3 regions of the Paenibacillus sp. GD4 genome follow, and region 3 is predicted to be linked to each of the others. Evidence: a T-box and tRNA genes for the amino acid it is inferred to sense, from the RefSeq annotation. Region 3 holds a T-box; the other regions hold tRNA genes.
What was found. The T-box of region 3 lies ahead of trpS (tryptophan--tRNA ligase). A T-box ahead of a tRNA ligase gene usually reads a tRNA of that ligase, here a tRNA-Trp.
Positions count from the first base shown of each region.

Region 1: it has a tRNA-Trp gene. The T-box ahead of trpS (tryptophan--tRNA ligase) is inferred to sense a tRNA for this amino acid. The anticodon was not compared.
Region 2: it has a tRNA-Trp gene. The T-box ahead of trpS (tryptophan--tRNA ligase) is inferred to sense a tRNA for this amino acid. The anticodon was not compared.

Region 1 is NZ_JAVCYK010000001.1:1,930,527-1,935,415, forward strand. It holds gene RAC89_RS08980 (S-layer homology domain-containing protein) at 1-1,447, opposite strand, end outside; tRNA gene RAC89_RS08985 (tRNA-Pro) at 1,599-1,672, opposite strand; tRNA gene RAC89_RS08990 (tRNA-Arg) at 1,816-1,892, opposite strand; tRNA gene RAC89_RS08995 (tRNA-Gly) at 1,898-1,972, opposite strand; tRNA gene RAC89_RS09000 (tRNA-Leu) at 1,978-2,061, opposite strand; tRNA gene RAC89_RS09005 (tRNA-Leu) at 2,074-2,159, opposite strand; tRNA gene RAC89_RS09010 (tRNA-Lys) at 2,168-2,240, opposite strand; tRNA gene RAC89_RS09015 (tRNA-Gln) at 2,251-2,322, opposite strand; tRNA gene RAC89_RS09020 (tRNA-His) at 2,336-2,408, opposite strand; tRNA gene RAC89_RS09025 (tRNA-Trp) at 2,426-2,499, opposite strand; tRNA gene RAC89_RS09030 (tRNA-Tyr) at 2,506-2,590, opposite strand; tRNA gene RAC89_RS09035 (tRNA-Thr) at 2,603-2,678, opposite strand; tRNA gene RAC89_RS09040 (tRNA-Phe) at 2,686-2,758, opposite strand; tRNA gene RAC89_RS09045 (tRNA-Asp) at 2,885-2,961, opposite strand; tRNA gene RAC89_RS09050 (tRNA-Met) at 2,973-3,049, opposite strand; tRNA gene RAC89_RS09055 (tRNA-Val) at 3,066-3,141, opposite strand; tRNA gene RAC89_RS09060 (tRNA-Glu) at 3,149-3,223, opposite strand; tRNA gene RAC89_RS09065 (tRNA-Asn) at 3,231-3,306, opposite strand; rRNA gene RAC89_RS09070 (23S ribosomal RNA) at 3,375-4,889, opposite strand, start outside.
Region 2 is NZ_JAVCYK010000001.1:3,305,587-3,310,475, forward strand. It holds rRNA gene RAC89_RS15895 (23S ribosomal RNA) at 1-291, shown strand, start outside; tRNA gene RAC89_RS15900 (tRNA-Asn) at 360-435, shown strand; tRNA gene RAC89_RS15905 (tRNA-Ser) at 439-527, shown strand; tRNA gene RAC89_RS15910 (tRNA-Glu) at 558-629, shown strand; tRNA gene RAC89_RS15915 (tRNA-Val) at 745-820, shown strand; tRNA gene RAC89_RS15920 (tRNA-Met) at 837-913, shown strand; tRNA gene RAC89_RS15925 (tRNA-Asp) at 925-1,001, shown strand; tRNA gene RAC89_RS15930 (tRNA-Phe) at 1,018-1,090, shown strand; tRNA gene RAC89_RS15935 (tRNA-Thr) at 1,110-1,185, shown strand; tRNA gene RAC89_RS15940 (tRNA-Tyr) at 1,197-1,282, shown strand; tRNA gene RAC89_RS15945 (tRNA-Trp) at 1,291-1,364, shown strand; tRNA gene RAC89_RS15950 (tRNA-His) at 1,387-1,462, shown strand; tRNA gene RAC89_RS15955 (tRNA-Gln) at 1,481-1,552, shown strand; tRNA gene RAC89_RS15960 (tRNA-Gly) at 1,564-1,638, shown strand; tRNA gene RAC89_RS15965 (tRNA-Cys) at 1,652-1,725, shown strand; tRNA gene RAC89_RS15970 (tRNA-Leu) at 1,735-1,820, shown strand; tRNA gene RAC89_RS15975 (tRNA-Arg) at 1,841-1,917, shown strand; tRNA gene RAC89_RS15980 (tRNA-Leu) at 1,921-2,000, shown strand; gene RAC89_RS15985 (polysaccharide deacetylase family protein) at 2,060-3,082, opposite strand; gene RAC89_RS15990 (sulfite exporter TauE/SafE family protein) at 3,173-3,991, opposite strand; gene glpX (class II fructose-bisphosphatase) at 4,058-4,889, opposite strand, start outside.
Region 3 is NZ_JAVCYK010000001.1:3,440,734-3,445,622, forward strand. It holds gene RAC89_RS16660 (TIGR03943 family putative permease subunit) at 1-510, opposite strand, end outside; gene RAC89_RS16665 (permease) at 536-1,588, opposite strand; T-box leader at 1,751-2,023, shown strand; gene trpS (tryptophan--tRNA ligase) at 2,081-3,070, shown strand; gene RAC89_RS16675 (hypothetical protein) at 3,124-3,300, opposite strand; gene RAC89_RS16680 (alpha/beta-type small acid-soluble spore protein) at 3,461-3,685, shown strand; gene RAC89_RS16685 (IS110 family RNA-guided transposase) at 4,403-4,889, opposite strand, start outside.

The sequences.
Region 1 (4,889 bases), 1.5 Mb from region 3:
CGGGGTCTGTTGCCGGCGTCCAAGTTAGTGTGATATGATCCTCACCAAGGTTTGTAGCGGTCAAGTTACTCCCTGCGGGCCAAGCTGGCGCCGTTCCATTTGCTGCGATGAAATAATCGAAGAACTCGAACTCAAAGCCGTTGATATTTTCCATATACTTGGAGAAAAATGAAACCGTCTGCCCTGTGTCTCCCAAGATCGGACGTTTTCCCGGAGAACGCAAAGGGATTGGTGCACCCGGAACGGAAATCCTTCTCGAAGACAATCCCTGCGCATCTGCAACATAAATCTCGGTGTCATTCCAAGCGCCGCTTTCTGATTTTACTTCATAAGCGACATAGGCCCCGTTCCGGCTGATGGATGGATACTGACTGTCCCCCGACAGCTGTGTGCCGTCTTCGTTTTGCGAGACACGGTTGAAGCTATTATTCGTATGGTCATAAACGTAGATGTCATCCCTATTGTTCGTATCACCCGGCACCAAGTTCGTTTTTGAGGTGGCAAAAGCAATATATCTTCCGTCCCCGCTGATCGATGGCGACTCCCCTTGCGTAATACGCTTCAGCTCATTGCCTGCCGAGGCGTTACGGTCGAAGAAGTACAGACTCTCTGTACCGATAAAATCCGTATCTTCTGTCAGCTTCGTATTGGATACGAACGCAAGCTTACTGCCATCCGCACTTATTGAAGGCGCCCAGCTGGCACTGTTCCATGTCTGTTCCTTCGGTACGCTGACTCTAGTCAGCTTCGAGCCTGCAGCTAAAGCGTCGTACAGGTATACATCCGCTTTTCCATCCGTGTCTCCGGCCACAAGTCCGTCGGCCTCCGTATCGAACGCAATATACCGACCGTCCGCATTGATTGAGACGTAATCCCGATCATTCATCCTGAACTCTGTAGAAGAGGTCGTTCCGTTCACAAGCTCTAAATAGTCCATTTCTCTATCGTATTTGTATACCTTTACCTTGCCGCTGATGAAATCCTCCGCATATGTATAAGCAAAATAACGCCCATTCGGTGACATGTCAAAATGCAGCACCGTCCCCGTCAGATCCGGAGTTTTGACCCTGCGGTATTGCCCTGTTTGCCGATCTTCTACCTCGATAACCTTTCTGCCTGTAGCTTGCTCATCATCCATAGCATACGTCATAAAAGCGAAATACCGCTCATCCGAGCTCAGCTTGGTATACGGTGAATCCGAAGCCGCATACACCATACTTAGAAATCCGTTATTCAGCTTACTTAACAGATTCCATGACAGCGGCGCAGCCAGACGGTAAGTTGCAGCAGCTACACTAGATACGGACTGAGCGCCGTATGGTTCTGCAACATTTCCCCCACTGCTTGTAGCATCTGCTGCCGACGGCAGCACCGATGTAGTTAACAGCAAGGCAGTCATGGTAGAAGCCATGGTTTTTCTAAGTTTTTGCCAACGAACTGATTTCACTGGTTTACCCTCCGATACGTCTGATACACATCGTATCACATTATATCGTACTTACCTAAGTTTTCCAGTGGTAAATTACACATTTTAGAAAAAATAAATAATAAAAAAACCACCTCTTTATGAAAAAGAGATGGTTGTGCGTTTGAAAGAATCGGGACGACACGATTCGAACATGCGACCCCCTGGTCCCAAACCAGGTGCTCTACCAAGCTGAGCTACGTCCCGTTACTAATATAAAGCTTTCATAGCGTGCCCTGAGAGATACGGCCTTTGGCCGACTGCGTAGTATTCCTACCGAAGCGCAGCTCCGACGAACTCCTTCGTCTGAATCTGTTTCCAGTTCACTTTGCAATTCGATGAAGCTTTAATGGCGTGCCCTGAGAGATTCGAACTCCCGACCTTTTGATTCGTAGTCAAACGCTCTATCCGGCTGAGCTAAGGGCACATATATGGAGCGGAAGACGGGACTCGAACCCGCGACCCTCGCCTTGGCAAGGCGATGCTCTACCACTGAGCCACTTCCGCAAGGATGCAGTCGAGAGGACTCGAACCTCCACGGCTGTTACACCACTAGAACCTGAATCTAGCGCGTCTGCCAATTCCGCCACGACTGCATATAGAGTTGATGGTGCGGTTGAGAGGACTCGAACCTCCACGAGCGTACGCCCACTACCCCCTCAAGATAGCGTGTCTGCCATTCCACCACAACCGCATAAAAAGTGAGTCATGTAGGACTCGAACCTACGACACCCTGATTAAAAGTCAGGTGCTCTACCGACTGAGCTAATGACTCATGAGATACACTGGGGATCTAGGATTCGAACCTAGGCATGACGGAGTCAAAGTCCGTTGCCTTACCGCTTGGCTAATCCCCATTACTGATTAAAGGGCGATCGAAGGGAATTGAACCCTCGAATGCCGGAGCCACAATCCGGTGCGTTAGCCACTTCGCCACGACCGCCACGTTATCAAAGGTACTGGCAGGGGCAGCAGGAATCGAACCCACACCAAAGGTTTTGGAGACCTTTGTTCTACCTTTAAACTATGCCCCTACAGACTGGTGGAGGCTGATGGATTCGAACCACCGAACTCAAGGAGAACAGATTTACAGTCTGCTGCGTTTGGCCACTTCGCTAAGCCTCCGTGGTATTACAATGGTGCCGCCGAGAGGACTTGAACCCCCAACCTACTGATTACAAGTCAGTTGCTCTACCAATTGAGCTACAGCGGCATAAAAGTGGCTCGGGACGGAATCGAACCGCCGACACGAGGATTTTCAGTCCTCTGCTCTACCGACTGAGCTACCGAGCCTAGTTAAAATAAAAAATGGCGGAGCCGACGGGATACTCTTCGTTGCACTCCGAGACTGTGATGTGAAGCTACCGAAGCTTATGCTCCGACGAACCCAAGGGTTCTCATCCCTCACAGGTTGTTATATGGCGGAGCCGACGGGATTCGAACCCGCGGTCTCCTGCGTGACAGGCAGGCATGTTAGGCCTCTACACCACGGCTCCGCAATAAAAATTGGTTGCGGGGGCAGGATTTGAACCTGCGGCCTTCGGGTTATGAGCCCGACGAGCTACCGGGCTGCTCCACCCCGCGTCGTGTGAATCTTATATGGTGGAGGCTGACGGGATCGAACCGCCGACCCTCTGCTTGTAAGGCAGATGCTCTCCCAGCTGAGCTAAGCCTCCATATTAGTGGTGACCCGTAGGGGATTCGAACCCCTGTTACCTCCGTGAAAGGGAGGTGTCTTAACCCCTTGACCAACGGGCCTTATAAGTGGCTCCCCGAACAGGACTCGAACCTGTGACAACTCGATTAACAGTCGAGTGCTCTACCAACTGAGCTATCAGGGAATAGCGTTTCAAAGCGACTTGCGCCTTGAAAACTGGATTCGAAACTTCAGCAAATGTCATATGCTTTATAGGATAAGCCCTCGACCGATTAGTATTCGTCAGCTCCACACGTTGCCGCGCTTCCACCCCGAACCTATCTACCTCGTCGTCTACAAGGGGTCTTACATACTGGGAAATCTCATCTTGAGGGGGGCTTCACGCTTAGATGCTTTCAGCGCTTATCCCTTCCGTACTTGGCTATCCAGCCGTGCCTCTGGCGAGACAACTGGTACACCAGCGGTACGTCCATCCCGGTCCTCTCGTACTAAGGACAGCTCCTCTCAAATTTCCTACGCCCGCGACAGATAGGGACCGAACTGTCTCACGACGTTCTGAACCCAGCTCGCGTACCGCTTTAATGGGCGAACAGCCCAACCCTTGGGACCTACTTCAGCCCCAGGATGCGATGAGCCGACATCGAGGTGCCAAACCTCCCCGTCGATGTGGACTCTTGGGGGAGATAAGCCTGTTATCCCCAGGGTAGCTTTTATCCGTTGAGCGATGGCCCTTCCATTCGGTACCACCGGATCACTAAGCCCGACTTTCGTCCCTGCTCGACCTGTTTGTCTCGCAGTCAAGCTCCCTTATGCCTTTGCACTCTTCGAATGATTTCCAACCATTCTGAGGGAACCTTGGGGCGCCTCCGTTACTCTTTAGGAGGCGACCGCCCCAGTCAAACTGCCTACCTGACACTGTCCCCACACCAGCTAATGGTGCCAGGTTAGAACTCCGATACGATCAGGGTGGTATCCCAACGGCGCCTCCACCGAAGCTGGCGCTCCGGCTTCCTAGGCTCCCACCTATCCTGTACAGATCGTACCAAAGTCCAATATCAAGCTGCAGTAAAGCTCCATGGGGTCTTTCCGTCTTGTCGCGGGTAACCTGCATCTTCACAGGTATTAAAATTTCACCGGATCTCTCGTCGAGACAGCGCCCAAGTCGTTACGCCATTCGTGCGGGTCAGAATTTACCTGACAAGGAATTTCGCTACCTTAGGACCGTTATAGTTACGGCCGCCGTTTACTGGGGCTTCGGTTCACAGCTTCGGATTGCTCCTAACCGCTCCCCTTAACCTTCCAGCACCGGGCAGGCGTCAGCCCGTATACTTCGCCTTGCGGCTTCGCACAGACCTGTGTTTTTGCTAAACAGTCGCTTGGGCCTTTTCACTGCGGCCCCCTCGGGCTATTCACCCTACCGAGGCACCCCTTCTCCCGAAGTTACGGGGTCATTTTGCCGAGTTCCTTAACGAGAGTTCTTCCGAGCGCCTTAGCATGCTCTGCTCGCCTACCTGTGTCGGTTTGCGGTACGGGCACCTTCTCCCTGGCTAGAGGCTTTTCTTGGCAGCTTGAACTCATGACCTTCGCTACTAAAATTTCGCTCCCCATCACAGCCCAGCCTTTCGGTTAGCGGATTTGCCTACTAACCAGCCTCGCTGCTTGGACGGACATCCATCAGTCCGCGTCACTATCCTTCTGCGTCACCCCATTGCTCATAACGGTTCACGGTGGTACAGGAATTTCAACCTGTTGTCCTTCGACTACGCC
Region 2 (4,889 bases), 140 kb from region 3:
CAGTTCGGTCCCTATCTGTCGCGGGCGTAGGAAATTTGAGAGGAGCTGTCCTTAGTACGAGAGGACCGGGATGGACGTACCGCTGGTGTACCAGTTGTCTCGCCAGAGGCACGGCTGGATAGCCAAGTACGGAAGGGATAAGCGCTGAAAGCATCTAAGCGTGAAGCCCCCCTCAAGATGAGATTTCCCAGTATGTAAGACCCCTTGTAGACGACGAGGTAGATAGGTTCGGGGTGGAAGCGCGGCAACGTGTGGAGCTGACGAATACTAATCGGTCGAGGGCTTATCCTATAAAGCATATGACATTTGCTGAAGTTTCGAATCCAGTTTTCAAGGCGCAAGTCGCTTTGAAACATTATTCCCTGATAGCTCAGTTGGTAGAGCACTCGACTGTTAATCGAGTTGTCACAGGTTCGAGTCCTGTTCGGGGAGCCATATGGAGAGGTGTCCGAGCTGGCCGAAGGAGCACGATTGGAAATCGTGTAGGCGTCACAAGCGTCTCGAGGGTTCGAATCCCTCTCTCTCCGTAGCAATACCTTATTAAGAAAGAGTTATAAGGCCCGTTGGTCAAGGGGTTAAGACACCTCCCTTTCACGGAGGTAACAGGGGTTCGAATCCCCTACGGGTCATAGCAATACCCTTTAATGAGAACCCTTGGGTTCGTCGGAGCATAAGCTTCGATAGCGATACTTCGCAGTCTCATCACGTAGTGATGAGTATCCCCTACGGGTCATAGCAATACCTGGAGGCTTAGCTCAGCTGGGAGAGCATCTGCCTTACAAGCAGAGGGTCGGCGGTTCGATCCCGTCAGCCTCCACCATATAAGATTTACACGACGCGGGGTGGAGCAGCCCGGTAGCTCGTCGGGCTCATAACCCGAAGGCCGCAGGTTCAAATCCTGCCCCCGCAACCAATTTTTATTGCGGAGCCGTGGTGTAGAGGCCTAACATGCCTGCCTGTCACGCAGGAGACCGCGGGTTCGAATCCCGTCGGCTCCGCCATTTTTTATTTTAACTAGGCTCGGTAGCTCAGTCGGTAGAGCAGAGGACTGAAAATCCTCGTGTCGGCGGTTCGATTCCGTCCCGAGCCACCTTTATAATTTCATACTTGCCGCTGTAGCTCAATTGGTAGAGCAACTGACTTGTAATCAGTAGGTTGGGGGTTCAAGTCCTCTCGGCGGCACCATTGCTTTACCTGGAGGCTTAGCGAAGTGGCCAAACGCAGCAGACTGTAAATCTGTTCTCGTACGAGTTCGGTGGTTCGAATCCATCAGCCTCCACCAGTTCATTTAGGGGCATAGTTTAAAGGTAGAACAAAGGTCTCCAAAACCTTTGGTGTGGGTTCGATTCCTGCTGCCCCTGCCAATTTTTTTCTGTCTCAGCTGTGGCGGTCGTGGCGAAGTGGCTAACGCATCGGATTGTGGCTCCGACATTCGAGGGTTCAATTCCCTTCGATCGCCCCATTTTAATTAAACCTTTGATGGGGATTAGCCAAGCGGTAAGGCAACGGACTTTGACTCCGTCATGCCTAGGTTCGAATCCTAGATCCCCAGTTTTATATTATGCGGAAGTGGCTCAGTGGTAGAGCATCGCCTTGCCAAGGCGAGGGTCGCGGGTTCGAGTCCCGTCTTCCGCTCCATAATTTTTTTCATGGCGCCATAGCCAAGTGGTAAGGCAGAGCTCTGCAAAAGCTTTACCCCCAGTTCGAATCTGGGTGGCGCCTCCATTCTTTTAAGCCGGAGTGGCGGAATCGGCAGACGCACAGGACTTAAAATCCTGCGGTGGGTGACCACCGTACCGGTTCAAGTCCGGTCTTCGGCACTTTAGCAACTTCATATTGTGTGCCCTTAGCTCAGCCGGATAGAGCGTTTGACTACGAATCAAAAGGTCAGGAGTTCGAATCTCTTAGGGCACGCCATTAGCCGGTGTGGCGGAATTGGCAGACGCGCGCGACTCAAAATCGTGAGGGAAACCGTGGGGGTTCGAGTCCCTTCACCGGCATCAAAAGCCCGAGAATCTTATCTAATAAGATTCCCGGGCTTTTTTCCATGTAAGAAATCTTACTTTTTCCTGGATTCGCCGAGCAGATCCGGTAACGTGACAAGCTTATACCCGCGTGACTGTAGTGTTTGGATGACATGAGGCAGGGCGTTCACCGTGCCGGAAAGATCTTGTCCCGGACCGCCGCCGGAATGCTGGAGCACAATAGAACCCGCTTTGGTATGTTTCAAAATATTGTCTGAAACTTGCGATTCTGACAGCTGGCGCCAGTCGTTGGAATCCACATTCCAATTGACTATACGGTAATTATGCTCAGAGGCCCATAACAGCTGGGATTCGCTGATTTCCCCATAAGGTGGTCGGATAAGACGTGGTGTATAGCCGCAGAGCTTCTCTAGTATCGATTGGGTTCTCATAATTTCCTGCTGGAAGGCATCATCCGACAATTTCGTAAGCAGCTTATGGTCATATGTATGGTTTCCGATCACATGACCTTCGCTGACAATCCGCTTTACCATATCCGGATGCTTGGCCGCTTGAGTTCCGACAAGGAAGAAAGTGGCCTTTACCTTGTGTTTTTTCAATGTATCCAGAACTTGGGGAGTAAAGGTTGTATCCGGTGCGTCGTCAAAGGTAAGGGCAACTTTTTTGGAGCTTGAGGAGCCCTTTAAAAGTAAGAGATCTGGGTACTTCCTAACAAGTTGAGATAAAGATAGCTTTCTTGTTGACGAGACCTGTTTCTGTTGAGAGACAGGCTTTTCTTGCTTTTTCTCACGCTTTTGAGGAGCAGGCGGTTTGGGTTCCTTGATTGGGGCAGGAACGGGCGCTGCTTCGGGTTGCGGAACCGGTGCGGGTTGTTCCGGCAGTACCTTTGGGGCTTCCGAAACGGGTGAGGCACCTATTCGCTCCTCCGATTGAGGAGAAACCATATTGTCAGGCTGCTGCAGCGCGTCCGGGAAATACTCCTTCGACTGCTGAGGTGATGTCTGTGGAGCAGGACGCGTTGTTTGGGAACAAGAGCATAAGGTCATAGCAAGGAGTAAGAAAGCAAAAGTCGCACACCGCATGTTAGAACGCTCCAAGATCTTCTCCTCCTTTGGCATTGTCGGTTTAGTTTTTGACGAAACCGGGGAGATTATCCTGAAACAACATGTGTTGTGCGACTTTCTGTATCAGGTTAAGAAAATGCCTTCATAAATCATTTTGAGAGCCACAATAAGGAATGTAATGCGCAGAACCCAGAGCAGCTTTTTACTGCTGAGCTTCCCGGCGATCTTGGCTCCGAGCCAGCCACCGACAATTGCACTTGGAGCTAACCCCAATACCATCCATAGATCTACCTCTCCTAAGCTTAGCTTGGTGAAGGTCCCTGTGAGGGAGGAGAGGAAAATAACGAACATGGAGGTAGCAGTAGCAACGTGGGGCGGGTAACGAAACAGCAGAACCATAGCCGGCACAAAAAGCGAGCCACCGCCAATGCCAAACAATCCGGATATAAACCCGACACCTAAGCCGATGAGCAGGGCTGGGAGAATGCTGTAGCCATATTCAAAGCTCTGGCCGCTTGCGTCGGTATAGGTACGTTGGATGCCCCATTTCACATTCAATGGCTTTAGCTTATCGCGAAGAATCATTAGGATCGCCATCGCCAGCATGAAGAACCCGAAGCTAAGCTGAAAGGATTTCGCATTCACGAATTGTGTAGTATAAGAGCCAAGCATGGCACCCGGACCGCAAGTGATAAAGTAAATCCAGCCGCTGCGAAAATCGACGCGTTTCTGCTTCACAAAGGTGAAGGTGGAGGACATGGCCGTGAAAACAAGAACGGCTAGTGAAGTGCCGACGGCCGTTGTTACATCGACAGGATGGCCTAGAATGAGCGGACCGAGATAAACGAGTGCAGGAACAATGATGATGCCGCCGCCCAGCCCAACCAAGCTTCCCAAAGTGGCTGCAAGCAAACCGACAACGGTATAAAATAAAAAGCTCAAAATCAGACCTTCTTCCTGTGTTATAGGTGAGTATTTATATACTATATAACACGGGAGAAGATTTTATCAATGAAGCTGTGTTTTGTTCGGCAAATAATGAAGGGACCGTATAAAACGGATCGTCCGGGTTTTGGCGCGCATGACGATGGAATGGGTTTCCGCTTGCTGATCGGCAAGGTAGCGCACGCCACCAAGGATTTCTCCTGGAGTGATGCCGGTCGCAGCAAAAATGACATCCTCAGTTCCGATCATATCCTCCATGGTCAGGAGCTTGCGCGGATCTTGAATGCCCATGTCGAGGCAGCGGTTCCATTCCGATGGCTCCGATGCCATCAGCCGGCCTTGTAGCTCCCCTCCCAAGCAGCGAAGAGCCGCTGCGGCAAGTACTCCCTCCGGTGCTCCCCCTGAGCCGACATAGAGATCAATACCCGATTCGGCCATCGCAGGAGCCATGGCACCGGCTACATCCCCGTCGCTCAAGAGCTTGATTCGTACACCGGTGTCACGAAGGGTTTGAATGTGAGTCCGATGCCTCTCGCGGTCCAATATGGACACGGTAAGATTGCTGAGAGGCTTTCCCAAAATAGCCGCGGCTTTCGTTAGCGTCATCTCCAGAGGATCGTTTAAGCTGAGCTTGCCGGCCAAGGCAGGTCCTACGGCAAGCTTCTCCATATACATGTCCGGAGCGTGAAGCAGGTTGCCTTTACCGGCAATCGCTACGACGGCAAGCGCATTATGCAGTCCTTTCGCTACCAGCTCCGTACCTTCCAGGGGATCCACGGCAACATCAACCTCAGGGCCTTGTCCGTTACCGACGGATTCTCCGATATATAGCATCGGTGCCTCATCCATTTCTCCTTCCCCTATAACGACCGTTCCTTGTATAGACACCGAATCG
Region 3 (4,889 bases):
CTTGGCATAATGCTGCGTGAATTTATCGGCCGGGAACAGCTCGCTGCTGTCCGTGACGGCTTTGCCTTCCGCGGCCTGGTCAGCCGGTGCGGCCGGCGTATCTTTTTTGACCGAGCTGGAGCTGCTCAAATTCATCCCCTTCTTCGCGGCCAGACTGCTGCCCATAGACGTATCCGGCAGGAGGAAGGCCAGCAGCAGAGGGAAAATGAATATGCCGTAGACCGCGGAATTCTTCAACAAGGAGCGGGAGGGCATATGGTCATGATCGTGATCATGTCCGCAGTCGCAGACCGCGGAAGGCTTGCCGAAAAGGGTACGGACGGTCTGGTACAGCTGGTACACGGCGATGGCGTACAGGCCGACGGCGGACCATTTGACATAGTCGACCATACGGGGGGCAATGTACAGCAGAATCTTGTCAGTTCGCACCAGCTGGGCGATATAAATGGCGAAGCCGAATAGAATCAGTGCTTTTAGCAAATGATGAAAGCTTAGTACGCGAGGACTCACGGCCCACACTCCTTACGAAATGGTTTTACATGAAAAAGAAGCGTTCGAACAGCAATGAGGCGGCAAGCACCGTCACTGCCGTTAACAAAGACAACAAAATGACAAACCGGACCTTGAAGGTCGATAACATCATAAGTGTCCCTTTCAGATCGATCATAGGCCCGAACACCAGGAAGGTTAGCAGGGAGCCTGTCGAGAACGTAGTTGCGAAGGAAGAGGCAACAAATGCATCCGAGGTGGAGCAGAGAGAAAGCACATAAGCAAAGCCCATCATGAATAAATGGGAGACGACCTCCCCTTGACCGATCGACACAAGGCTCTCTCTGGAAACCAGGGTTTGAATCAATGCCGTCAGCAGCGCACCGAAGATTAAATATTTGCCCATGTCAAAAAATTCGTCCGAAGCATGCCCGAAGGTAGCGAGGAAACGGTTTGTTTTGGCAGGAGGGTGCTCATGATGATGGTGGTGTCCATGGTGGTGGTGATGCTCATGATGGTCATGAGCATGGTTATGTACGGCGTTGTTGGGTTCTGCAGCGGATCCGCGGAGCGGGTTGTTTCTAACAAAACGGTAAATGATGAGACCGATGACGAAGGCGACGATAAATGCCAGAGCCATACGAGAATAAGCGATCTCCGGACGGCTGCGGAACGCCATGAAGGTGGAGGCGTACACTACCGGATTGATGATGGGCCCGACCAGGATGAAGACGACGGCGACGTAGACAGGCATTCCTTTCTTCATGAGGCGCCGGATGACCGGAATCATTCCGCATTCGCACAAAGGAAAGATAATTCCGACTACGCAGGCAAACAAGACGCCCAGGATCGGATTCTTCGGAGTAAAACGGCGAATCGTTTGCTCGGAGACGAACATTTGGAGCAGCGCGGATACGATCACCCCGAGCAGGACGAACGGGAAGGCTTCAAGAATGATGCTGAGGAACAAGGTTTTGAAGCTTTGCACGTTGTCTGCGTTTAGGAACGACAGATCGGGAGGCTGCTTTTGCGTAAAAATGAGAAACAGCATTACGAGGCACAGCACCGTCAGAAGGTTGGTGCCCCACCGAAGGATCATCGTTTGCAATGGACATGTCTCCCTTTTGTTTTTCGTAATAATTATTATTATAACGTATGCAGGGGAACAGAGGAATAGGACGAGTTTTTATGGATGAGCTTTACAAAAAAAGTAAGGATGCACTTCTTGACAAACGGCGATGAGATCGTTAAGATGTTCTCTAACAAAGCGATGACAGGAATAAGTAGACGGAAGCGACGCTCTGCAGAGAGCCGGTGGGTGGTGTGAACCGGCGGGTGGCGGCCGATCGAATGGATCCTTGAGCTGAAGGTTGAACCTGCGCATATCCGGGCCCGGATGAAGAGCGATTGCTTGCCGCGCAGCAGTATACCGATCCGGACGCTCCCCGTTACAGGAGTATCGAAGGCTCATGCGGCAGCAATCAGGCTTAGCGTGCGGCGAATTAGGGTGGCACCACGGTCTCTCGTCCCTTGCGGAGGAGAGACCTTTTTGCGTTCCAGGAAATAAATCCATTCACAGGAGTGATATACGATGACGAAGCTGAGAGTATTGTCCGGTATGCAGCCCAGCGGGCAATTGACACTGGGGAACTATATCGGCGCTTTGAAAAATTTCGTGAAGCTGCAGCATACCCACGATTGCTATTTCATGGTCGTGGATCTTCACGCCATTACGGTTCCTCAAGACCCGGCTGCGCTGAAGGAGCAAACGGAGGCGGTAGCAGCCCTTTATTTGGCGGCGGGGATTGACCCGAAGGTGGCTAGCGTTTTCCTGCAGTCCTCGGTGAAGGCCCATGCGGAGCTCGGATGGCTGCTGACGACGCTCACCTACATGGGAGAGCTGGAGCGAATGACGCAGTTCAAGGATAAGTCCGCGGGCAAGGAGTCGGTCGGCGCAGGGCTGTTCACTTATCCGTCCTTGATGGCGGCTGACATTCTGCTCTACAATGCGGATCTGGTACCGGTAGGCGACGACCAGAAGCAGCATCTTGAGCTGACGCGCGACTTGGCGCACCGGTTCAACACTCGCTTCGGGGAGACGTTTACGATTCCGCAGCCTTACACCCCGGAAGTGGGAGCAAGGATCATGTCCTTGGACGACGCTTCGAAGAAGATGAGCAAGAGCAGCCCTAACCCTGGCAGCTTCATTGCACTGCTCGATTCGCCGGATGTCATCCGGAAGAAGCTGAGCCGGGCTGTAACGGATTCGGGAAGAGAAGTGAAATATGATCCTCAGAATAAGCCTGAGGTCAGCAATTTGATGAGCATCTACTCGCAATGCGCGAACAAGTCCGTGGCGGAAATTGAGGCGCAATACGAAGGGCAGGGCTACGGACCGTTTAAGAAGGATCTTGCTGAGGCTGTCGTGGGGCTGCTGGAGCCTCTGCAAGAGCGTTATCGCCAAATTCGTTCCTCAGGTGAACTGTACGATGTGCTGCGCAGCGGCAAAGAGCGTGCGAACGAGCAAGCGGAGCTGATGGTGAAGCAAGTGAAGGAGAAAATGGGATACGTCGTCCTATAGGCTAGGATTAAGAAAAAAGAAAGCTAAGCGGGCTCCCTGGCGGGAGCGGTCGCTTAGCTTTCTTTTTTTCTCGATTTGGCTTTAATGATAAAGCCGGCTCCGATGAAAAGCAGCGAAATGCCGCCGAACAGGAGAGCCATCCACGGGCGGCCTGCGGCCATAAAGTAGCTGATGGCCGCGAGCAATGCCGTTCCGACGAAGGCAAAGAAGAGTGCTAGTCCTTTATTCATATGTTCCACCGCCTTTCCGTACGCCTGCGGGGCGTAACATTTGAAACTCAAAAAGTTTTTTCAAAAAGTTGCGTATAAGTTTCGGCATACGTCACATAATAAGCTTGCAAGCTTGCAAATACATCAAAGACATCATCCAAAATTGAAAGGAGTGCTGAACATGGGTGCAGGTCAATCCCGCAGCAGCAACGTGTTGGTAGTTCCACAAGCTTCTCAAGCATTGGATCAATTGAAGTATGAGGTAGCTCAAGAACTGGGTATCCAAATCCCTCAAGACGGCTACTATGGTTACATGGCAACTCGTGATACCGGTGCAATCGGTGGTCACATCACTCGTCGTCTGGTACAAATCGCAGAGCAAGCACTCGCAGGCCAAGTTCGCTAATTGCAAGGGATTCATCAATAGAAGCTCAAGGAGAATTCTCCTTGGGCTTTTTTGAACGTTAAAGAATAACTACCTCTGAAACGCAGTCGCTCATCTAAAGCTATTCTTAATTTCTGCAGTTCAAGGGAGGTTGTCGATCTCGAATTAAATGTACCCGGCGCTTAACACGGCCTGGAAATGCTCCCTGTAACGTTATGAAATCAACTGATATGAACGAAACCGTCAAGTGCTCAGCACGTACCCTTGATTTGGAGTGCTCTAAAGTAAGCCTGTCAAATGCCTTTTTTGACAGGCGGTTCACTCTGCCCATACTTTTTTACTTCGGTCTGGCTGATCAAGCCAGACCCTGCCCTACGGCGAGTAACGGGGTGCAGGGGGCGTGCTCCCTGCTGTCTTTCTTTAATTTGAGCTTGTGGTTCGAATGAGTTTCATTCCTTGGCACGAGGGCAAAATGGTTCTTTGCGCCGGTTGGCAACCTGATATTCGTGGGTTATCACAAGTGAATTGTATACGACCAGAGAGCTTACCTGCTAAACTTACGACGCGCATGAAGCCGCACTACCTGAAAGATTGACTTTGCGCAGGTGATTTCCGCGGATTATTACTCTCTGCCTTGCTTTAGTACTTTGCCCTCGAGCCAAAGAATGTAACGTAACGCATTGCCTAACTCACTAAGCCGGAATCACTTCCTTTTTCATTCAATCATACCCTTATTTTTTATGCTGTGATGCTGTTTTTTTGCTTATCTACTTCCTTGGCTATGGCCCATATGAAACCTATAAGCTCTCGGGCTACTGCGGCGATGATGGTTCCTTTGTGCTTTCCTTTGAAAAGGAGCTTCTTGTATTTGTGGTGTAATCGCTTTTGTGCTTTCCAGGAGATATTGACAATTTCCGAACTCAGTCCTTTTTGCCTATCTCGCAGCGTTTTCCGTATGGCAGGTGAGCTCCGATAGCTCCAGGCGGCTTCAACCAATACCCTACGTATATGGGCATTTCCAGCTTTCGTTATCCCACCTTGCCAACGACTCCCCCCGCTAGAACGTTCTGATGGCACCAGCCCCACATAACTCATGAGCTGCTGAGGGGATGCGAATCTTCCTGCAATGTGGCCAAGTTCCGAAGCTACAGTAACGGCTGTAATTAGGGCAACGCCATGGAGCCCCTGCAATGCTTGGATCATGGTCGCTTGGCATCCTTCACTC